Regions from separate parts of the Vibrio sp. 03_296 genome, predicted to be linked through region 4. Evidence: predicted binding sites of a transcription regulator. Region 4 holds the regulator's gene; each other region holds the start of a gene.

Region 1 (5,744 bases), on a different contig from region 4:
TTTTCAGGAATCGCTTCCAGTAACGCCACCATTTGATCCCAGTAAAGTTGTACTGTGTCAATCTTCACTTTCTCATCTGGAGAGTGCGGGAACTTAATCGTTGGGCCAAATGACACCATGTCCATGTCAGGGTATGGTTTCTTGAATAGGCCGCATTCTAGACCCGCGTGAATGACCATGATGTTCGGTTTGTGACCGTAAATGCCTTCGTACATATCACGGAAGATCGCCATGATTTCAGAATCAGCATCCGGTTTCCAACCAGGGTAAGCGCCAGAGAACACAATGTGTGCGCCAGCCAGTTCTGCGACTGATGTCAGCATGCTTTCCACTTGGCTGCGACCTGAGTCGATCAGTGATCGGATCAAGCACAATACGGTGATTTTGTTCTCTTCAGTGGTGATAACACCCACGTTAAGCGACGTTTCAACCACACCTTCAATCTCATCGCTCATGCGAATGACACCGTTTGGACAAGCATTTAACGCAGCGACAAAGCGTTGTTGATCAGCATTGGTCAATACACCCGCTTCCACATCGACCGCTTGGTTAAACGTGACAATATTGGTTTCCACTTTACCGAGTTCGGCTTTTAGAAGTTCAGTGTAATAGTCAAACAGTTGAGCAAGCTTATCTTGGTTTTCTGCAGGCAGCGCCACTTTGACGAAGGCTTCACGAGGAATCGCATTACGCAGGCTACCACCGCGGAATTCCACCAAGCGCAGATCCAATTCTTGTGCGTGGCCGGCAAGGAAACGTGCCATCAGTTTGTTTGCATTACCACGGCCAGTGTGGATGTCACAACCTGAGTGGCCGCCTTTTAAGCCTTTTAGCGTTAACTGACGAGTAATAAAGCCTGCAGGAACCGCTTCGCGTTGAATATCAAACGTCATCGCGCCGTCGATACCGCCTGCGCAGCCCATGTAGACTTCACCCTCTTGCTCTGAATCGGTATTGAGAAGAATGTCGCCTTCTAGCCAGCCAGCTTCCAAACCGAAAGCGCCCGTCATGCCGGCTTCTTCATCAATGGTTAGCAGAACTTCAATTGGACCATGCTTGATCTCTGTTGAGGCCAACACCGCAAGGCAGGAAGCCATGCCAATTCCATTATCCGCTCCGAGCGTCGTACCTTCTGCGGTTACCCACTCACCGTCAATGTATGGACGAATAGGGTCAGTGGTGAAGTCGTGTTGAGTGTCTTCGTTTTTTTGAGGCACCATGTCGATGTGCGCTTGAAGAACAACACCCTTTTTGTTTTCCATGCCAGGTGTCGCAGGCTTTTTAATAAACACATTGCCGGTTGGATCGCGACGAACGTCTAGACCTTGCTCTGCCGCCCAGTTGACGATGTATTGAGCAAGTGCTTCTTCATGCTTTGATGGGTGTGGGATAGAACAAATCTTATCAAAAAACTGCCAAAGTGGAGCAGGTGATAAGGTACTGATTTCAGAATGGAACTCAGACACAGATGACTCCTTTTTCTAGGTTTGCCGGATGATGGCACTGCTGTTAGCCCAGTAGATTAGATGGTTGTGGGTTCAGCAGATTATAAGTTGTGAGCAAGGATATCACTTGCAAGCAGAGCCGAGTAGTGTCAGTCACTGGCTGTTTACAAGTGCACTGTCACAGAATGTGAACATCGCTGTCAGCGCTTACTCAATTGGTTGGTTATGTTCTGTAACTTAACCTATTTTGAGTTTGATAATTCTGTAATTTAATTACCAAATTTATTTGATTTAGATCATTAAATGAAATTTATGTGATTTTAATCACCAAAAGTATTGTAATAAAATTTCTTGGTGGTATATTTGTAACCAACTTCTAAAGCGAAGAAAAAATGCTCAAAGGATGAGTCCGTTTATCGCCTCCAAGGAACCGAGAAATCAAACATGTTTAATTGATTTAATAAGGTGATAGTTATGAAAGGTTTAGCATCTGCAATGTTTTGGACAAACAACTCTGTTTACACCCGCAACTTTGCATACCCAACAAGCTTTGGTTACAAGTAACGTACGCTAACCAAGTGCATGTGACCCCGAACGATTTGTTCACCCCTAAATTGGAATTTTCTTTCAGTAATCGAACTGACATGATTCTACCGCCACTCAAATTGAGTGGCGTTTTTTTGTTTTCTCAATATTAGTGATACGAGAACAGACCTCACTTCCGAAACCAATCGAATCCGCCGCATTTCTTGCATGTAAACTTTGCAATTTTTCCTCGTTATTCCATGTAAGTTTACGACATTGTCGATTTATTCTTCAGTTTATCTTCTAAAGTCCCTGTTTTTTCTGGTTGTTTCTTAAAGGAAAAATAATAGCGGCTAATTTTTCTTGCTGAAATGGTTTCATAATCCAGCGAGAAATCTTTATTAGAGTGAAAAATCTATCTGGAATTTGTTATTTGATAACTTTATAATCTGCAGCCAATCGATTACGCAACCGTTTACTTTTTACCTTTACAGGATTCGATCATGCTCGAAAGGCTATTTAAACTCAGCGAACATGGCACAAATGTGCGCACTGAGATCATTGCAGGTATTACTACCTTCTTGACGATGGCTTACATCATTTTTGTTAACCCAGCGATTCTAGCTGATGCGGGAATGGACCGTGGTGCCGTTTTTGTTGCTACCTGTCTTGCCGCAGCAATTGGCTGCTTCATCATGGGTCTACTTGCCAACTACCCAATCGCACAGGCGCCAGGCATGGGCTTAAATGCCTTCTTTACCTACGCGGTTGTTCTTGGAATGGGGTATACCTGGCAAGTCGCATTGGCGGCCGTATTTGTTTCGGGTGTGCTTTTTATCCTGTTGAGCATCTTCAAAATTCGTGAGTGGATCATCAACTCGATTCCGCTCTCTTTGAGAACGGGGATCTCTGCGGGTATCGGCTTGTTCCTTGCGTTCATTGCACTGAAAAATGCAGGTATCGTTGTTGATAACCCAGCGACGTTTGTTTCTCTTGGCGATATCACTTCTCTCGCACCGGCTCTCGCTGCATTTGGTTTCTTTTTGACTATTGCACTTGTTCACCGTGGTGTTAAAGGGGCAGTAATGATTGCGATCTTGGCAGTGACGGCACTTGGTTTGGTGTTTGGTGATGTCCAATGGGCGGGTGTGATGTCAACCCCACCAAGTATTGCGCCTACGTTCATGCAACTGGACTTCTCTGCGGTATTTGAAGTTGGCATGATTTCAGTGGTGTTTGCTTTCTTGTTCGTTGACTTGTTCGACACGGCGGGCACGCTCGTGGGTGTTGCAACCAAAGCGAACCTGATTGAGAAAGATGGCAAACTGCCACGTTTGAATAAAGCACTGCTGGCTGACTCAACAGCGACTTCTGTAGGTGCGCTACTAGGTACGTCAAACACAACGTCTTACATCGAAAGTGTCTCTGGTGTGGCGGCTGGTGGCCGTACAGGTTTAACTGCGGTTGTCGTGGGTGTGCTATTCCTATTGGCACTGTTCTTTTCGCCACTGGCTGGCATGATTCCCGCGTACGCAACGGCAGGTGCTTTGTTTTACGTGGCAATTTTGATGCTTTCAGGTCTTGTTAGCATTGATTGGCGCGACTTAACCGAGGCGGCTCCTGTTGTTGTGACATGCTTACTGATGCCACTGACATTCTCGATTGCAGAAGGGATTTCTTTAGGTTTTATCGCGTATGCTGCCATCAAATTGTTCAGCGGAAAAGGGCGTGATGTTTCACTCAGTGTCTGGATTATGTCGGCTATTTTTATCATCAAGTATCTGGTGGCTTAAATAGCTTTTAGAGTTGCGTTCCGGTAGAATAATCGTTTGCGCAGCTCGATACCCAAACTTTCTGTTACGTTTCGGGCTCTCATCTTTATGAGAGCCTGTTGTCTGTTTGGGACAATAGATTTTTCAAATAATTAGGTTATTACAATGAGCAACAAATTCGTTATTACCTGGGATGCCATGCAAACTTACTGCCGTCAACTTGCTGAAAAACAGATGCCAGCAGACCAGTGGAAAGGCATTTGGGCAGTGAGCCGTGGTGGCTTGGTTCCTGGAGCTATTCTGGCTCGTGAGCTAGGTATTCGCTATGTCGACACCATCTGTATTTCCAGCTATGACCACGATCATCAACGTGATATGACTGTATTGAAAGCACCGGAAGGTGACGGCGAAGGCTACCTAATCGTTGAAGATCTAGTCGATAGTGGTGACACCGCGCGTAAACTGCGTGAAATGTACCCTAAAGCGAAACTGATTGCGGTTTGTGCAAAACCTTCTGGTAAAGAGTTGTTGGATGATTATGTCGTCGACATCGCTCAAGAGACTTGGATTGAACAGCCATGGGATATGGCATTGGCTTACGCTGAGCCAGTAAACCGAAAGCAGAAGTAAATCCTGATTTTGTTGAGAGAATGACCCTTTTACGGGTCATTTTTTTTTATACTGTTATACTGATTTGGCTTTTAGGCGCACACACTCTTGAATGGAAAGAGTATTAAGCCACTGAGCCGTATTTGTTTTTTAGTCTTTTGGAATGTCACTCTGAGCCCGAATATGTCAGAAGAAGTCAGCAAAAACCTGTCAGAAACGCTATTTGTCAAACATAAGCAAGCCAAAGAAACCTCGGCATTGACTCAATACATGCCGACCAGCCAATCCTTACTTGATGAAATTAAAGAGAAGAATGGTTTTTCTTGGTATCGCAACCTTCGCCGCTTGCAATGGGTGTGGCAAGGTGTCGATCCTATTGAGCAAGAACAAGTGTTGGCTCGTATTGCCTCTTCCAAACATTCACGTACTGATGAGCAATGGCTCGATACGGTGATGGGATATCACAGTGGCAACTGGGCTTATGAATGGACGAGGCTCGGTATGGAGCATCAAAAGCGCGCCAGTGAGATGACGAATGAAGCGGCATCGGAAGCGCTCTTCTCCGCATCCTTGTGCTACAGCATCGCAGGTTACCCGCACCTCAAGAGTGATAACTTGGCCATTCAAGCACAAGTTTTGGCCAACAGCGCTTACCTTGAAGCCGCGAAAAAAAGCAAATACATCATCAAGCAGCTCGAGATCCCATTTGAGAAAGGGAAGATCACCGCTCACTTGCATCTGACCAATACGGACAAACCGCATCCTGTGGTTATTGTGAGTGCGGGGTTAGACAGTCTGCAAACAGACATGTGGCGTCTATTTCGAGATCATCTTGCCAAGCACGATATTGCCATGTTGACAGTAGACATGCCATCGGTGGGGTACAGTTCAAAATACGCGTTAACGGAGGATTACAGTCGCCTTCACCAAGCTGTGTTGAACGAGCTTTTCTCTATTCCTTATGTCGATCATCATCGAGTTGGTTTGATTGGCTTTCGTTTTGGCGGTAACGCCATGGTGAGGCTCTCGTTCCTTGAGCAAGAAAAGATCAAAGCGTGCGTTATCTTGGGTGCGCCTATTCATGATATTTTTGCTTCCCCACAGAAATTGCAGCAAATGCCGAAGATGTACCTCGATGTCTTAGCCTCGCGTTTAGGTAAAAGTGTGGTGGATATTTACAGCTTATCGGGGCAAATGGCCGCGTGGTCACTGAAAGTACAAGGTTTTTTGAGCAGTCGTAAAACCAAGGTGCCTATCTTGGCGATGAGCTTAGAAGGGGATCCTGTCTCGCCATATTCGGATAATCAGATGGTTGCGTTTTTTAGCACTTATGGCAAAGCGAAGAAAATCAGTTCCAAAACAATTACACAAGGATATGAGCAATCCCTCGATT
Region 2 (5,744 bases), on a different contig from region 4:
AACTGGCGATAAAAAAGATCGTGGTAAACGTGCCCTGATCGGCGCAGCAGGTGGAGCCGCTATTGGTGGTGGTGTTGGGTATTACTTTGACCAACAAGAGAAAGCCTTGCGTGAAGCACTGCTTAATTCTGGCGTTCAGGTCGAACGTGTTGGCGAAAATCAATTGCTGTTACGTCTTGAAAATGGCATCGGTTTTAGCTCAAGCTCTTATGCTCTGGATAGCAGCATTCACAATACCCTTAAAGGTGTGGCTCAAATCTTAGTTGAGTACCCAGATACCAGCTTAGTGATTGATGGCTTTACTGACAGCACAGGCAATGATGCCTCTAACCAAATTCTCTCCGAGCGTCGCGCTGAATCCGTCCGTAGCTTCCTGATTTCTCAAAACGTTGCTGCAGGCCGAGCCGTCGCACGAGGCAACGGTGAACGTTACCCTCTTTGCACCAACAGCACCGCAGAAGGCCGAGCGTGTAACCGCCGTGTCGAAATACAAATCCTGCCACTCAAGTAATAACACAAAGTTGGCAATTTTGGCTTAGCTGCTGATTTCACATTAGGTTCAGTCTATAATTTGGACTGAACCTAACCTCTAGAGATCCCATTTTGCGCAAACCCATTTTGCTTGTTACTTCGCTCATGTTCCTGATGCTTTCTTTTGGCTCTCATGCGGAAAGTACACAGGAGTTAACAGCAAAAGCCAATCAGCAAGATCCCAAGGCACAATATCAGCTCGCGGTTCAACTCGAACAGCACCAAGATGACACGGCTTCTGTCGATGCTTTCTATTGGTACCAACAATCGGCTGAGTTAGGGTACGAGCCTGCCCAGTTTAAACTCGCACAAGCTTTAGAAAGCGGCATAGGGACGCAAGTCAATATTAAAAGCGCCGCAAATTGGTACCTCCACTCGGCACTTCAAGGTAATCAAGCTGCCCTACTGCGTTTGGGTAATCTCTATGAACAGCACGGCAATGAATTTAGCAATCTTGAACTTGCTCAGCAGTGGTTTGGTATTGCGGCAAAAACCAATCCGCAAGCCGATCAAGAATACAATCGCATACTTGAACTTAAATTCAACCAGTTGCGTGCTAAGCAAGTCTCTGCGATATCGCAGCTCGATAACGCTTTGGCAGAACCCGTTGACGAGCATTCGCTCACATCAAACCAAACCAATTTCTCGCAAAAAAACCGTGCTTCTGTAGTCAGTGATTGGATCCCTATTGCTCTCTTGCTCACCGTTATTCTTGTAGCCGTCTCTTTAGCGCGCACAATACGAAAACGTCGACTCACTCAGCAAATAGACCACGACTTAACACTAGAAAAGGAACTGAAAAGTCAGCAGTTCAGTAACAAGCAGTTAAAACGCCAGTTAGAAAAAGTCTTTAACGAGTACAAAAAGCTGCAGAATCAACAAAAAAATCATAAGGTAGCGCTGGCTTGCGCGATGTTTGGTTACCTGCCAAGTAACATTCCTGACGAAAAGTCGATCAAAATTCGCTTCCGCCAGCTTTCGAAACTCTACCACCCAGATGCCAGGGGTAGTGAAGAGGAAATGAAGCGTCTAAACGGAGCATTAAAAGTACTATTACAGAATGTTACAAATAAGCAACATAACAATTGTTGATATATCAATCAAAACACGAAACACCCATACAATCTACTCTCGCAATCGATTACGCTCTCAAATTTTATTTACAGACATTTAACACCCATAGAAAAGTTATGGCATAATAGCGCCGCAAAATAACACCTAACCAAGACTCTAGGTGGGGAGAACGAGATGTTTACAATTGAAGGCACCTGCGATTGGTGCAAAAAGCCAAGAATGCTGACTAGACATGACTATCTTGATGGCAAATGCCATCATGCATGTCAAGAATGCAATGACATTGCGAAAATTGATGTGCGCTTGTTTAACATTGGTGAACAACAGATGCGTGATCGTCAAATGTTAAGTTCATAGTGTCAGCTAGCCGCACTTTATCGTAAATAAAAAATCAATAAGCTTGGATAACCACTCTAGGAATGAATCAAGCGTCAATGGATGATTTCGATACCCTCTCTTTGCAGAGGGTATTTTTTATCGTCAGTGCCAGCTTCCCCTTCGCTTCTTCTACCCATTTTTCTCCTCAAACAGACAGACCTTCGCATAACGAGAAATATTCAACTATCTTTCTGAAGCATTGTGCAATCGAATACATTTGTGACATCACTCTAATAATGCAACATAAACCATCGTTACATTACTTATAGTGACAAAGATCACTGAAGAGTTTTCGTTCTTGCATAGAATAACCTTCCATGCAATTACAAGGATTCACCATGAAGAGTCGCTTTGAGAACGCGCTGGCAAGCGCACCAGAATCACTTTCACGCCATCTAGCGCCTATCATTTTGGCTGCTGACTTTGATGCTTCCCTTTCAACAGTTCAGTTTGATGAGTTACTCAAGCAAACAGGGATGACCGATAACCAACTGCGCGTTGCGCTGCTTCCCTTTGCTGCCGCCTACTCTTACGCGCCCATCTCTGAGTTTTATGTTGGCGCGATCGTTCGTGGCCTATCTGGTACTCTTTATTTTGGCGCTAATATGGAGTTTGATGGAGTCCAACTTGGACAAACAGTTCATGCTGAACAATCGGCGATCAGCCATGCATGGATGAAAGGCGAGCAAGGTCTTTCAGACATCACCATTAATTTCAGCCCTTGTGGCCACTGCCGTCAATTCATGAATGAATTATCCAGTGCCAAAGAGCTTAAGATTCAATTGCCAGAGCGCGAAGAAAAGAAACTACACGACTATCTGCCAGATTCATTTGGCCCTTCAGATTTGGGCATCGAATCCGCATTAATGAGCCAAGTCCATCATGGTTTCACCACTGAAGATGATGATGCCTTAATGCAACGTGCGGTTGAAGCGATGAACCGCAGTCATGCACCTTATACACACAACTTGAGTGGCGTGGCATTGCAAACGGAAAGTGGACGAGTTTATCTGGGTGCATACGCCGAAAACGCCGCTTTCAACCCAAGCCTTCCACCACTGCAAGTGGCTTTAATTCAGTTGCTTCTAGCAGGCGAGAGATTTGAAAATATTCAATCGGCGGCGCTTGTTGAAAGCCATAAAGGCAAAATTAGCCACTTAGCATGCACTCAGTCAACACTGGAAGCCTTAAAACCCGACATTCCAGTGAGTTATCTCAGCCTATAGCGATATCTCGTCAGCCCTACTTTACGTAGGGCTTTCTTTAAAACCACAAAGCAAACGTTTGCTTTGTGGGTCAAATTGAGTATGATCGGCGGCAATTTTATTCTCTCTGATTACTTTTAAAGGAAGCACTATGTTCGGTACCGCGACTCGCGAAAGCGCCACACGCGTATTACTTTTAGGCTCTGGTGAACTCGGTAAAGAGGTGGCAATCGAATGCCAACGTCTTGGTCTGGAAGTGATTGCCTGTGATCGTTACCCTGATGCACCCGCGATGCAAGTAGCACACCGCAGTTATGTTTTCGACATGTTAGATGCAAGCGAGTTAGAAAAAGTTATCGCCGTAGAACAACCTGCGTTTGTGGTTCCGGAGATCGAGGCCATCGCAACAGACAAGTTGGTAGAACTTGAGGAACAAGGCTTAAACGTGGTTCCTAGTGCAAAAGCAACCAAACTTACGATGAACCGTGAAGGGATTCGTCGTTTAGCTGCAGAAGAGCTTGGCCTCACTACCTCACCCTATCGCTTTGCAGATAACTATCAGCAATTTGTCGAAGCCGTTGAAGCGGTGTCGATTCCTTGCGTTGTAAAACCCGTGATGAGTTCTTCTGGCAAAGGACAAAGCGTGATTAAATCTCCAGCCGACATTGAGAAAGCATGGCAATACGCTCAAGAAGGCGGTCGCACAGGCGCTGGACGAGTGATTGTTGAAGGCTTTATCGACTTCGATTATGAGATCACTCTTCTTACCGTCCGCGCGGTTGATGGCGTGCATTTCTGTGCACCAATTGGCCATCGACAAGAAGATGGGGATTATCGTGAATCGTGGCAACCACAAAAAATGTCTGAAAATGCTATCAAAGCCGCAGAATACACCGCCGAGCAGGTCGTCAATGCGTTAGGCGGCTACGGTCTTTTCGGTGTAGAACTTTTCGTCAAAGGTGACAAGGTGATCTTCAACGAAGTCTCCCCTCGCCCGCACGATACTGGGCTAGTAACGCTCATCTCTCAAGAAATGTCTGAATTTGCTCTCCACGTTCGCGCATTTACTGGCATGCCAGTCAACAAGATTACCCAATACGGCCCTTGCGCGTCAGCGGTGATTTTAGGCAATGGTCAGTCAGAGAACATTCGCTTTGACGGGATGTCTGACGCTCTTGAACAACCGCAAACCCAGTTACGTCTTTTTGGCAAACCCGATATTAATGGTCGTCGTCGTTTAGGCGTGGTGTTGACACGTCGTTCTAGCACTGAAAAAGCAGTGGATGCGGCAATAGAAAGTGCCAAGAAAATCAAAGTAATTTACTGAATATCGTTTTTCGGTTCAGCCGATTAAAAAGGGTAGCTCACGCTACCCTCTGTTATTTGTCGCTTTCAATAACGTAGACTTCTTCGCTAAAGCGACTTAAGCCTTGTTTTGCAATTTTGGGATGATGTTCATCCGCAATGTCTTGATGCAAACGTGTCACACGCATGCCCGAAAATAAGTGTTCTATCTCTTTTTGAGCCACCGAAAACGGAGGGCCAGACATCTCTTGCTGAGGGTAATCTAAACTCACCAGTAAAATACGCCCGCCAGGATTTAATAGACCACGAATGCGTTGTACATACTCCACTCGCATCTCTTTTGGCAACGCGATCAGTGCAGCACGGTCGTATATCAAATCTGCTTTACTGAGCGGAGCGGTGAAAAAATCCCCCGCGTAAATAGCCAACTCATCAAACTGATAGAGCTCATGTTGGTCGGAAATCGGAATCACCGTCGGAGTGTAGAAGTGCTCTGCAAAAAATGACCGCACAGCAATCAAACTAAGTTCAGCGCCTTCAACGTGATCATGTTTTGTGGCTAACCACGCAAGATCTTCTGTTTTGCCACAAAGTGGAACCAAAACCGTTTCTTCTCGCTTCGGCGCCAATGCAGACCAAAAACGGGTCAACAGTGGGTTAACGTCTTCCAAATGGAAGCCAATCTGATTGCTGGCCCATTTGTTGTGCCAAAATTCTGCATCTATCATCGTGATTTGTATCTTTCTTTTGAACTGACCTGCGCCATAGCCTAACCAATAATTAACATTGAAAACAGTGAAAAGTGGTTTTCGTTCATATTTCGTTAATCCTAGAAATGTAGAGTGTATGACTGAAATCGGAGGATTATGCAGTGTGTGACACTGCGCACATAAGAGAAACATATACACTTATCTTGATTGTTTCCTGACAGTGCGCCCCCATAACTTAAGTAACTTGACTGTGTTTTAGACCTTTTAACTCCCCGTTTACTAAAACAACGCAAGTTAAGGAGAGTGAATGAGCTTATTTCTTCGTACTACCGCATTGATGCTTTTGGTACTAAGCCGTGCACCTGCGTTTGCAGCCATTCCCACCGCGCCATCGAACCAAGAAAAACAGCGCGAAACCAGCCAAAATGAAGTGTGCTCAAAACTGTTTAAACACAGCTTGAGCGGTTTATACGGCATTCAATCCACTGATACGCGACCACTTCAACCCTACACTGATTTCGACGTGCTTTATAGCAAAGCA
Region 3 (5,744 bases), on a different contig from region 4:
TTAACTGCACGGCAATATCCCCATCTTGTAACCCAACGGCTTCAAACAGTTGTGGGCTTTTTCCCGGACTCACGCGATAACCAATCACTTTGTCTTCTTGCTTCACTTGAGACAAACGCACGTATTGGAAAATCTTCTGCGGATCGGCGGTAATTTCTTCTCGAATTTGCGCTAGCTGTTCATCCGTATCTGGCGGGTTATTCTTAGCGATCGTCGATGACGGAATGACACGCGGAGCAGATTCAGACAATTTCTTGTATTCCACGCCTTCAAGCATCAGGGTCTCGTCACGCCCTTCATTATCGATGATCACACGATCGACCAGAACCGCTTTTAACTTAGCGCGAGTGCCTTCGATTTCTTCCCCAACCCCGTAGGTTGCTTGCTGACCACGGTTGGCGATAACGGCCAAGCTGGTTTGAGGATTGCTGCTCGCCACCGCCCCAACTAACACCAAATTTAGCCGCGTTTTAGGCGCGTCTTGCACCACCGGTTGGCTGACAACAGGCTTAGGTTTATTCTCGTTGTAAACACCAAACAAGTTGATGGCTTGCAGATCAGCAAGGTTTAATCGCTCACCTTGCTTACCTTGTGCGTTTTGCTGCGGTGCAGGTCGCCAAGCGACGATCTGCGTATTGCTCTCTTGTGTTAGCCAGACGACTTGTCCTAAAGTCCAGCCTGTCAAAGCCACCAGCACGCCAGCTAATAAAGCACTCGCTCGACTCTGAATCATGCCGTTGTTGGCAATCATCCGCGTCAGCAATGGGCTATTGGCCAATCCGGCACTCAGCTCTGATGGTTTCACTCAATCGGTTCCTTTCACTGTTTAAATTTTGCGCTTTCGCTTTCTTTGCTTGAACGCACTGCGATCTATCTTTCTTTATTCGACTGAAGAAAATCGCTCGCACTTTTCCTGATCAAGGTGGAAAAATGCTCTCCTAAAACAGCACGTTATGCTGTTGTTGCGTCGATAAATCTCGATTCGACACAGAGCTTTGCACTATATCACAGCTTGCTTGTGACACGCCTCTCTGATTACGATTTTGCCAACTGCCTTGAAAAATTTGCGGTAAGTCACCATTGTAAAGTGCAAGATTCAATCATTCACAGCAGTGATTAGAGAGTAAAAGTGACCATGAGTTCCCCAAATGAAGCCGTTAGGCTCGATAAATGGCTGTGGGCTGCAAGATTTTACAAAACCCGTTCAATCGCTCGCGATATGGTCGATGGCGGTAAAGTCCACTATAATGGCCAACGTGCAAAGCCCAGTAAGATTGTCGAAGTAGGCGCGGTATTGAAACTTCGCCAAGGCAATGAAGAAAAAACGGTTGTGATAGAAAAGCTATCCACCCAGCGACGTGGCGCACCAGAAGCACAGACGCTCTATAGCGAAACGCAAGAGAGCCAAGCAAAGCGCGAAGCACAAGCAATGCAACGTAAACTCAACGCGCATAACCCAAGTCCAGACCGCCGCCCAGATAAAAAGCAGCGCCGCGACATTATCAAATTTAAACACCAGTAAAAGCCGGAAAATACCTACGAGGAATCGCTAAATGGCAAGCAATGTTTTGAATCGCTACTTATTTGAAGATCTTTCAGTACGTGGCGAGTTGGTACAACTGGATGAAGCGTATCAGCGAATTATTTCTAGCAAGGATTATCCGGCAGCCCTACAAAAACTGCTTGGTGAGCTATTGGTTTCTACCACTCTTCTGACTGCAACTTTAAAGTTTGAAGGCTCTATCACCATTCAGCTACAAGGCGATGGCCCTGTTTCACTGGCCGTGATCAATGGTGACAATGAGCAGAAAATTCGTGGTGTGGCTCGCTGGGAAGGCCATATTGCCGACGACGCAACCCTACACGACATGATGGGCAAAGGTTATATGGTCATCACCATCGAACCGAAAAAAGGCGAGCGTTACCAAGGTATTGTAGGCCTAGAAGGTGACAACCTTGAGCAAGTTCTGGAAGGCTATTTTGAACGCTCTGAGCAGTTGAAAACTCGCATCTGGATCCGCACGGGCGAGCACGAAGGCAAGGCACACGCAGCGGGTATGCTGATTCAAGTGGTGCCTGACGGCACTGGTTCAGAAAATGATTTCGAGCATCTGGAGCAATTGACCAATACGGTAAAAAATGAAGAGCTGTTCACGCTACCAGCAAACGAGCTGCTTTACCGTCTCTACAATCAAGAGCAAGTGCGCTTGTTTGAACCACAAAATGTCGAGTTCCGTTGTGGTTGTTCACGTGAACGCAGTGGCGCGGCGATCGTGACCGTCGACAAAAATGAAATTTATGACATTTTGGCGTCTGATGGATCCGTTTCTTTACATTGTGATTACTGCGGCACGACTTATTCGTTTGATGAATCTGACGTCAACAAGCTGTACGAAGAGGCAGCATCGGAGCCAAAAACGCTGCATTAATTTACCCGCTTTACCAAGCACGTAATTTACCCATCAAAAGGCCAGCTTATGCTGGCCTTTTTGTGATCAAAACCCGATAAAACATGGGTTTATACGTAATTAAATAACCCCTTAATTTTTGGCAATTAATAATTCTTTTGATCTAGCGCAAAGGTTTGCGTGCGCGATAAACTATCTCAGCCAATATGTGACGGGACACCTAAAACCATAGGAAAATTAAGGGCAATTTTTGAACTATATCCCTGTTTTCTCCCCCACCCGTTGTTAGCATGGTGAGCAGAAAAAATTAATAAATTCTTACAAAATCCCTACAAAAATCCTATAAGGAGCACCTATGACCGTTATGGAACATACAAAGGCTGCATCAATTGATCTAACCAAGCATGGTCTTCGCAACGTAAAAGAGGTTGTACGCAACCCAAGTTACGAAATACTGTTTGCAGAAGAGACTCGAGCTGATCTCGAAGGCTACGAAAAAGGCGTAGTGACAGAGCTCGGCGCGGTGGCTGTAGACACAGGCATCTTCACTGGCCGCTCACCAAAAGACAAATACATTGTGAAGGATGCCACCACCGAAGAACATATGTGGTGGACCACTGATGCGGTAAAAAACGATAACAAGCCAATCACACAAGAAGTGTGGAATGACCTAAAACAACTGGTCACTAACCAGCTTTCTGGCAAGCGCGTTTTTGTCATTGATGGTTATTGTGGTGCTAACCCTGACACCCGTCTTAGCATTCGAGTCATCACCGAAGTGGCGTGGCAAGCGCATTTCGTTAAGAATATGTTCATTCGTCCAACCGAAGAAGAATTGGCCAGCTTTGAGCCTGATTTCGTGGTGATGAATGGTGCAAAATGCACAAACCAAAAGTGGAAAGAGCACGGTCTGAACTCTGAAAACTTCACGGTGTTTAACCTAACTGAGCGCATGCAGTTGATCGGCGGTACTTGGTACGGCGGTGAGATGAAGAAAGGCATGTTCGCGATGATGAACTACTTCCTGCCTCTTAAAGGCATTGCGTCGATGCACTGTTCTGCCAACATGGGCAAAGAAGGTGATGTGGCGATCTTCTTCGGTCTATCTGGTACTGGTAAAACGACGCTGTCGACCGATCCAAAACGCGCACTGATTGGCGATGACGAGCACGGCTGGGATGACGACGGCGTGTTTAACTTCGAAGGTGGTTGTTACGCGAAAACCATCAAGCTGTCTAAAGAAGCTGAGCCTGATATTTACAATGCCATCCGCCGCGATGCACTGCTAGAAAACGTGACCGTTCGCAATGACGGCTCGATCAACTTTGATGATGGTTCAAAAACCGAAAATACTCGCGTTTCTTACCCAATCCATCATATTGAAAACATCGTTAAGCCAGTATCAAAAGGCGGTCATGCGAACAAAGTGATCTTCCTTTCTGCCGATGCGTTTGGCGTGTTGCCTCCCGTGTCTAAACTGACTCCAGAACAGACGAAGTATCACTTCCTCTCTGGTTTTACTGCGAAGTTAGCCGGTACTGAGCGCGGTATTACTGAACCAACACCCACCTTCTCTGCGTGTTTTGGTGCTGCGTTCCTGACGCTTCACCCAACCAAGTACGCTGAAGTACTGGTAAAACGTATGGAAGAAGCAGGCGCAGAAGCCTACCTCGTCAATACTGGTTGGAATGGCAGTGGCAAACGTATCTCAATCCAAGATACGCGCGGTATTATCGATGCGATCCTTGATGGTTCTATTGAAGAAGCACCAACCAAACACGTGCCTATCTTCAATCTAGAAGTACCAACATCGTTGCCTGGCGTGGATCCTACCATCCTTGACCCACGCGACACCTACGTTGACCCGCTACAGTGGGAAAGCAAAGCGCAAGACCTTGCTCAGCGCTTTATCAACAACTTCGCTAAGTACACCGACAATGCGGAAGGTCAATCACTTGTGGCTGCAGGCCCACAACTCGATTAGTGACCTAGCTACGAAAAGCAAACTTAAGCCCCTTTCCTGAGGGGCTTTTTTATTGAATCGTTGCGAAAATTAAGCCAAGCTTATCTGCACTTATTTGCAAACGTTAGTGATCAGTAGGCAGGGATGAAAAAAGCACTAATCAGTGTCGCGCTTTTGTTGATTGTCATCGCTCTAATTCCAATCAGCATTCTAGTGAGCTTACAAACGCGCTATGCCAGCCAAGTGTTTAATCAGCTCAGTCAGTTCAGCGGGCTTGGTATGCAAGCTGAGTCGGTCCACTATCAGTATCCTGACCATTTTTCGTTTAAGAATGTCTCTTTTACGCATAATGAAGTGAGCTACGTTGAACAGTTGGAGATTTGGCTAAGCCCAGATCTGTATGCCAACGGACGTGTGCAAGTTGCCAGTGTGTTACTGGATGGTTTGAGTCTACAAACGGGTCTTTCTCGCTCGCCAAAAACGTTTATTCCCAGCACCGTTCAGATTCACCAATTGGCCATTTCAAACCTCGATTACGCCGACAACCAGTTGAGTGCGCGCGGTATTAAGTTTCAGGTAAAGCAACCTCAATGGCAACGCAGCGATCAGTTCATTCCTTTCGGTGAGATTCAGTTCTCCGCAGAGCAGCTTTACTGGCAGGGCGAAGCGTTTAACCAGCCTTTGCTCGATATCGATTACAAACCCCAAGACAGCACTCTTTATGGTCTGTCCTTATCTTGGCGTGGCGCGAAAGTCTCAGGACAAGCGGAGCAATACCCGCAAGGTTGGTCATTGGTCAATGTCACCGTTGAAGGTCTCGATTTGTCACAGCAGCAACTCACGTCCATTTTGGCGAAGCCATGGGAGAGGTTTGGATCGCAGATTACCCACATCAACAGCTTGGACATCTTGCGCAGTTCACTCGCGTTAGAAGATTACCGCTTGATCAACTTTGAACTGAGCAGTGAAAATTTGACCTTGCCTTTTTCACTTTGGCAGCAGCAACAGGGGCTCATCTCCTTCTCAGCAGAGAGCGTGCAAGATCAGCACAACGTGTGGGTAGAGCCGCGTATCAAACTCACCCTCGATCCCAACACAATCAACGTCGAGGAAGCGTCTGCTCAGTGGCAGCAAGGAAACCTTCTCTTCTCTGGCACGATCAAACCCGATGCGATAGCGCTGGATCAGCTCATGGTCAACAACGTGAAATGGGCGGCAGAACAACCTGGCGAAGGCGCATGGCTTTGGCAATGGCTTGAAAATGCGTCATACGTGAGCGTAGAACGCCTGAACATCGAACGCAGTCAGTTTATCCAACTGATTCGCCAGCCATACTGGCAGCTCTCTGGTCTCAATATTGATGGGGAAAAATT
Region 4 (5,744 bases):
GGGATTGGCTGAAAACGATGCTCTGCGACCATCCGTTAACGCCTTTGTCGACGCACTCAATCGTCTTGTTGACCGTCAAGATGCGCAATTGGAATTAGCGGCAGATTTTTGTGACCTATTTTTGAAAACCGCAAAACATGGCGCGCTGCCATACGCATCAATTTACCTTACAAAAGATGGCCTACTCAATGGCGAGCCGGCACAAAAAATGGATGCTTGGCTAAAAAAACATGGTGTGCAGGTCAATCAACAACTAAATGAACCGGCCGATCACTTAGCGATCATGCTCGACTTTCTTGGCAACCTCATCATTCGCTCAAATGAGTTTGAACAAGATCGCCACATGGAAGATGCTTTCATCGAGCAAAACACATTTATTCAAGAAATGTTGCTCTCTTGGTTACCTACCTTCTCTCAACGAGCAGCACAATATGATGAGTTTGGCTTCTATAACAGCGCAATAAAACTACTTGTTGCGTTTTGTATGCTGGACAGCGACTATTTAGTTGGATAATAATTACGCCCTTATCAATAGAGCAAACACTCGGTTACACTTTAACCACTAAAGTGTGAACACGGATACACATTTCGCTGTTTGAGTAGGTTGCCACTCTTGCCGTCTCAGTCTAAAATTGAGACCGCAATCGATAAAATATGATTTTAATGCAAACCGCTGAAATACAGCGGTTTTTGTGTTTATTTAAAGCTAAGCTGCTGCTTTTCTAGTGTGTCTTCCTTACAAAGCGAATTCGGAGAAAGGTAGCAAACTGTGTTGCAACAAAGAATCGTAGATTCAAAATGCAACCTTAGACAGGACAATACCTATGGCCACAATTAAAGATGTCGCGCGTCTCGCTGGAGTATCCACGACCACAGTGTCGCACGTAATCAACAAAACGCGTTTTGTTGCAGAAGCCACTCAAGAAAAAGTCATGAAAGCGGTTGACGAGCTCAACTACGCGCCTAGCGCAGTAGCGCGTAGCCTAAAGTGCAACACCACTCGTACTATTGGTATGCTGGTCACTCAATCTACCAATTTGTTCTTTTCTGAAGTGATTGATGGCGTAGAAAGCTACTGTTACCGCCAAGGTTATACGCTAATTCTTTGTAATACGGGCGGTATCTACGAGAAGCAACGTGATTACATTCGTATGCTTGCGGAAAAACGCGTAGATGGCATTTTGGTGATGTGTTCAGACCTCACTGAAGAACTACGCGAAATGCTTGATAAGCATGCAGATATTCCTAAAGTGATTATGGACTGGGGTCCAATCAGCTCACAAGCCGATAAAATTATCGATAACTCAGAGGAAGGTGGCTACTTGGCCACTAAGTACTTGATTGAAAATGGTCATACAAAAATTGCGTGTTTAAGTGGTCACTTTGAAAAAGCCGCGTGCCAAGAGCGCATCCAAGGCTTTAAACGCGCGATGAAGGAAGCTAATATTGCCGTTAACAACGAGTGGATCCTTGAAGGAAACTTTGAATGTGATACGGCTGTGATGGCTGCTGACAAGATCGCGTCGTGGCAAGATCGCCCAACGGCGGTCTTCTGCTTCAACGACACCATGGCACTGGGTTTGATGAGCCGCCTTCAACAGTCAGGCCTTCGCATTCCTGAAGACATCTCTGTGATCGGCTACGATAATATTGAGTTGGCGGAATACTTCTCACCACCGCTAACAACCATCCACCAGCCAAAACGCCGTGTTGGTAAAAATGCATTTGAGATCCTTCTCGAACGTATTAAGGACAAAGAGCATGACAAACGCGTGTTTGAAATGCATCCCGAGTTAGTGGTTCGTGATACCGTTAAAAAAATCAATTAGTTAAGACTAATATTCTAAAGCATCCAAATCTGGATGCTTTTTTTTTCATTCTTAGTAAGTGATTTGTTAAGTCAAATTCTGTTAAGTTCTTAAAAACGAGCATTCATTCACTTAACTGCAACTATTATCTGAACCAATGTCACATTTTTTATTTGAAAATGTGATGTTACTCCAATAGAAATCGTATCCTTCTAGTGTCACGCACAGGGCAAACCATTTGAAAAAGTGGGACGCAAAGCCTCCGGCCTAAACCAGACGTTTTTTGGTAGGTAGCGGGGTTACCGATGGCAAAAATGCATAACAACAAGTTTACCCATTAATGACATTGTATTTGCATTGGTTTGCTAATCTCTCGGACCTGATTTGGTGGCGTAATAGTAATTACACCGAGATAACACATCATGGATAAACCGATACTCAAAGATTCAATGAAGCTTTTTGAGCAACTTGGTGCGATAAAATCTCGCTCAATGTTTGGCGGATTCGGCCTTTTTGCAGATGAGACCATGTTCGCACTTGTGGTGAAAGACCAGCTTCATATTCGCGCAGATCAAAAATCAACATTACTTTTTGAAAAGCAAGGGCTCAAACCATACGTTTATACTAAGCGTGGGTTTCCTGTTGTCACTAAGTACTACGCGATTTCAGACGCGCTATGGCAAGACCAAAATGCACTACTCGCTTTAGCCAAACGTGCATTGGCCAGTGCTAATAATGATAAACAACTGCAAGCAACAGCAAAACCTGAACGATTAAAAGACCTACCTAACCTGCGTTTAGCCACCGAACGAATGCTTAAAAAGGCGGGAATTGAAACAGTCGAGCAGTTGGAGTCTCAAGGCGCGGTTCGTGCGTACGAAGCGATTAAAAACACCCACAGTGGTGCCGTGAGCTTAGAGCTGCTTTGGGCGTTAGAGGGAGCCATCAATGGTACGCACTGGAGTGTGATTCCTCAGCAACGTCGAGACGAATTAGTGAATAAATTGTCTTTGTAGGCAAGCACGTTTATTATTTCTTATAGATTAAAACCACATCAAAATGATGTGGTTTTTTTATATCGTTTGAAAGATTTTCTGTCTCAATCAGGTCTGATAACCAAGCTATCTGGAGAAAAATTGAATGAACAAAAAACTCGTATTCGGAATCTTGCTTATCGCGACCATTATTTTATTGGCGGTTAATTTTAGTCAATACCTCACACTCGACAACGCTAAAGCACAACAACTTGCCCTGAACAGTTTTATTGAAGAAAAATTTCTGTTTGCTTCAATAAGCTATTTTGTCATTTACGTTGGTCTTACCGCCTTTTCAGTTCCTGGAGCTACCGTCGTCACGCTATTAGGCGCTGCTCTGTTTGGTTTTTGGTATAGCCTACTTCTTGTCTCGTTTGCCAGCACCATTGGGGCAACCATCGCATTTTTGAGTAGTCGCTACCTGCTAAAAGATTGGGTGCAGGCACGTTTTGGAGACAAACTTAGCGCGATCAACCAAGGCGTTGAAAAGGATGGCGCCTTTTATCTATTTTCATTACGCTTGATCCCTGTCTTCCCATTTTTCCTGATTAATTTGCTAATGGGTTTAACACCAATTTCCATTGGTCGTTACTATCTTACTAGCCAGATAGGCATGCTACCTGGTACGGCTGTCTACCTAAATGCGGGGACACAATTGGCCGACATCAACTCGTTGTCGGGGATACTTTCACCGACAGTATTAGCCTCATTTGCGTTATTGGGTGTCTTTCCTATCGCTGTAAAATGGATCATGAGTAAATTTAGACCTCAACTCTCTTCATAAAAGGAATTCACTTATGAAGATATTCACCGCCAACACGCCTATAGAAGCGCATATCGTGTGCCAATTACTGATGAATGAAGCGGTACAATGTGAGGTTCGAGGTGAGGGTTTATTTGGCTTGAGAGGTGAGTTACCAGCAACTGAGGATACCAATCCATACATTTGGCTATTGGAACCTGAGAAAGTCGATTTTGCTAAAGCGATATTAGCCAGCTATCGTGAGCAGCAAGTAGCGCATCAAAATTGGCTATGCCCACAGTGCGGAGAAGAAATAGAAGGTCAATTTGGAGCTTGCTGGCATTGTGGGCAAGTACTTGAGTAATGAGCGCAATTGACAGAGGAAGGCACTAGCCTTCCTCATGTTTTATTAGATTTGGCGTTGGATAAAATCGATCGAATGCTGGTTAAACTCGTCGGGCTTTTCCACATTGCACACATGGCCACAGTTTTTTATCTCTAGCAACTCACTCTGGGTGTGAGCAGCAACCATCTCTTTGACGGGTTTAATAAACATATAATCACGCTCTCCCATCAAATATAGCGTTGGGATCGGCAATTCACGCTCTTTGAAATAACGCATCAGTGGATTGACCTCTGCCGCGAGTATAAACCAGCGCTTAAACTCTTTTTGACACAGCTTCTTCGCTTCACGGATAAAGAGATGACGTGATTCCTGCTGATTTTTTTGCGGCATCACAATGTAGGCAAACAGCTTGTACAACCACATATAGGGCAGCACATGCTTGCCAAAGTTACCTAGAGAGACCAAGATACGAGAACGCGCATCGAGACGCGTTACCGCACCACCAAGCACCATGGATTTAACCCTTTCCCCCGCCAGTTCCGCTAGATTTCGGACAATGATCGTCCCTAGAGACATCCCAACGAAATGCGCGGAGTGAATTTTAAGATGATCAAGCACCTTGAGGATATCTTGCGTCACCGCCCCAAAGGTATAGCGGTTACTGATCAATTCTTTTAATAGTTGATTGGATTTACCGTGCCCACGTAAGTCAACCAATAACAGATTGAAATGCTGCTTGTACGCTTTAATTTGCTTAAACCAGATGGACGAACTGCCACCCGCACCATGCACAAAAACCACCCACTCTTGGCTGGTAGGATGGAGATAAGTTTTGTGAAATAGTAACGCTTGAGCCATAAAACAACGCCAAAAAAAGAGAAAACTAAAAGGTTTAAACAGTATAGCTAACCCACTTGCAATGGTGATGTATCAAATAGCAATCCAATCGAAATGGGGACTTCCGCCACAAGGATAGTCAATGAATCACCATAGTAAGAATGGGAGGCAAGAATCCTACCACATATCAATTCAAATTCTATTTGAGTTCGGTTAAAAAACGTAAAAAGGCACCATAATCAGTGCCTTTCCATTCATATTTCAGAACTTTTACTCTATTTTAGCGCAGAACGATACAACTCAACATATTGCTCTGCTGCCTTGTTCCAGCAAAAATCTCGTTCCATCGCGTACAGCTGAACTCGTCGAAGCTCTGTTAGATTCTGTGCATACAGTAACAACGCTCTTTGCATGGTAATCAACAACGCTTGCGCTGTGGGCTCATAGAACACAAATCCTGTCGCAGTCTCTGGATTCACATCGTAATCACATACACTGTCTTTTAGACCCCCAACACCTCTCACGATCGGCAAGGAGCCATACGCCATGCTATAGATTTGATTTAAGCCACAAGGCTCAAACTCTGAAGGCATTAAAAAGAAGTCGGATGCGGCTTCAACTAAGTGTGCGAGTTGATTGTTATAAGCTTCAACAAAGACAAACTTTTCACCAAACTGTGCTGCAACATCACGTAATTGCGCAGCAAGCAACGGGTCACCGGTCCCAACCAAAACCAGTTGAACATCCAACTTCAGGAAATCAGTCAATACTGGCAATAGATAATGCACCCCTTTCTGATGCGTCAAACGACACACCATACCAAACATAGCGACGTCCTTTACAGGTAAGCCGACTTGCTCTTGAAGCGCACGTTTACAGCCATTTTTCCCTCTCACCATACTCTGCTTAGTTGCTTTGTAGTTGATGGGTAAATAGCTGTCAGTATCTGGATGCCATGCAGAATAATCGCAGCCATT

What was found. Region 4 encodes PurR, which represses purine synthesis genes. Its sites were predicted from a motif close to TNANGNAAACGTTTNCNTNA; they were not measured.
Region 1: CIK04_RS02365 (NCS2 family permease) is a predicted target of PurR. The motif match lies at 2,434-2,453, and genes of this name have one in related genera.
Region 2: purT (formate-dependent phosphoribosylglycinamide formyltransferase) is a predicted target of PurR. The motif match lies at 3,256-3,275, and genes of this name have one in related genera.
Region 3: pckA (phosphoenolpyruvate carboxykinase (ATP)) is a predicted target of PurR. The motif match lies at 2,573-2,592, and genes of this name have one in related genera.

The regions. Positions count from the first base shown of each region.
Region 1 covers NZ_NPKW01000029.1:53,578-59,321, reverse strand. The annotation lists gene CIK04_RS02370 (aminoacyl-histidine dipeptidase) at 1-1,466, opposite strand, end outside; gene CIK04_RS02365 (NCS2 family permease) at 2,474-3,763, shown strand; gene tet(34) (oxytetracycline resistance phosphoribosyltransferase domain-containing protein Tet(34)) at 3,908-4,372, shown strand; gene frsA (esterase FrsA) at 4,535-5,744, shown strand, end outside.
Region 2 covers NZ_NPKW01000088.1:1,079-6,822, reverse strand. The annotation lists gene CIK04_RS11380 (OmpA family protein) at 1-511, shown strand, start outside; gene CIK04_RS11375 (J domain-containing protein) at 604-1,623, shown strand; gene CIK04_RS11370 (hypothetical protein) at 1,780-1,962, shown strand; gene cdd (cytidine deaminase) at 2,322-3,209, shown strand; gene purT (formate-dependent phosphoribosylglycinamide formyltransferase) at 3,340-4,515, shown strand; gene CIK04_RS11355 (thiopurine S-methyltransferase) at 4,568-5,221, opposite strand; gene CIK04_RS11350 (phosphoribosylglycinamide formyltransferase) at 5,511-5,744, shown strand, end outside.
Region 3 covers NZ_NPKW01000058.1:4,027-9,770, reverse strand. The annotation lists gene gspC (type II secretion system protein GspC) at 1-751, opposite strand, end outside; gene hslR (ribosome-associated heat shock protein Hsp15) at 1,136-1,522, shown strand; gene hslO (Hsp33 family molecular chaperone HslO) at 1,554-2,429, shown strand; gene pckA (phosphoenolpyruvate carboxykinase (ATP)) at 2,764-4,392, shown strand; gene CIK04_RS06780 (AsmA family protein) at 4,516-5,744, shown strand, end outside.
Region 4 covers NZ_NPKW01000157.1:26,602-32,345, reverse strand. The annotation lists gene torD (molecular chaperone TorD) at 1-514, shown strand, start outside; gene purR (HTH-type transcriptional repressor PurR) at 825-1,829, shown strand; cyclic di-GMP riboswitch class I at 2,027-2,115, shown strand; gene CIK04_RS21615 (TfoX/Sxy family DNA transformation protein) at 2,231-2,824, shown strand; gene CIK04_RS21610 (TVP38/TMEM64 family protein) at 2,949-3,626, shown strand; gene CIK04_RS21605 (DUF2007 domain-containing protein) at 3,640-3,948, shown strand; gene CIK04_RS21600 (alpha/beta fold hydrolase) at 3,994-4,788, opposite strand; gene glgA (glycogen synthase GlgA) at 5,043-5,744, opposite strand, start outside.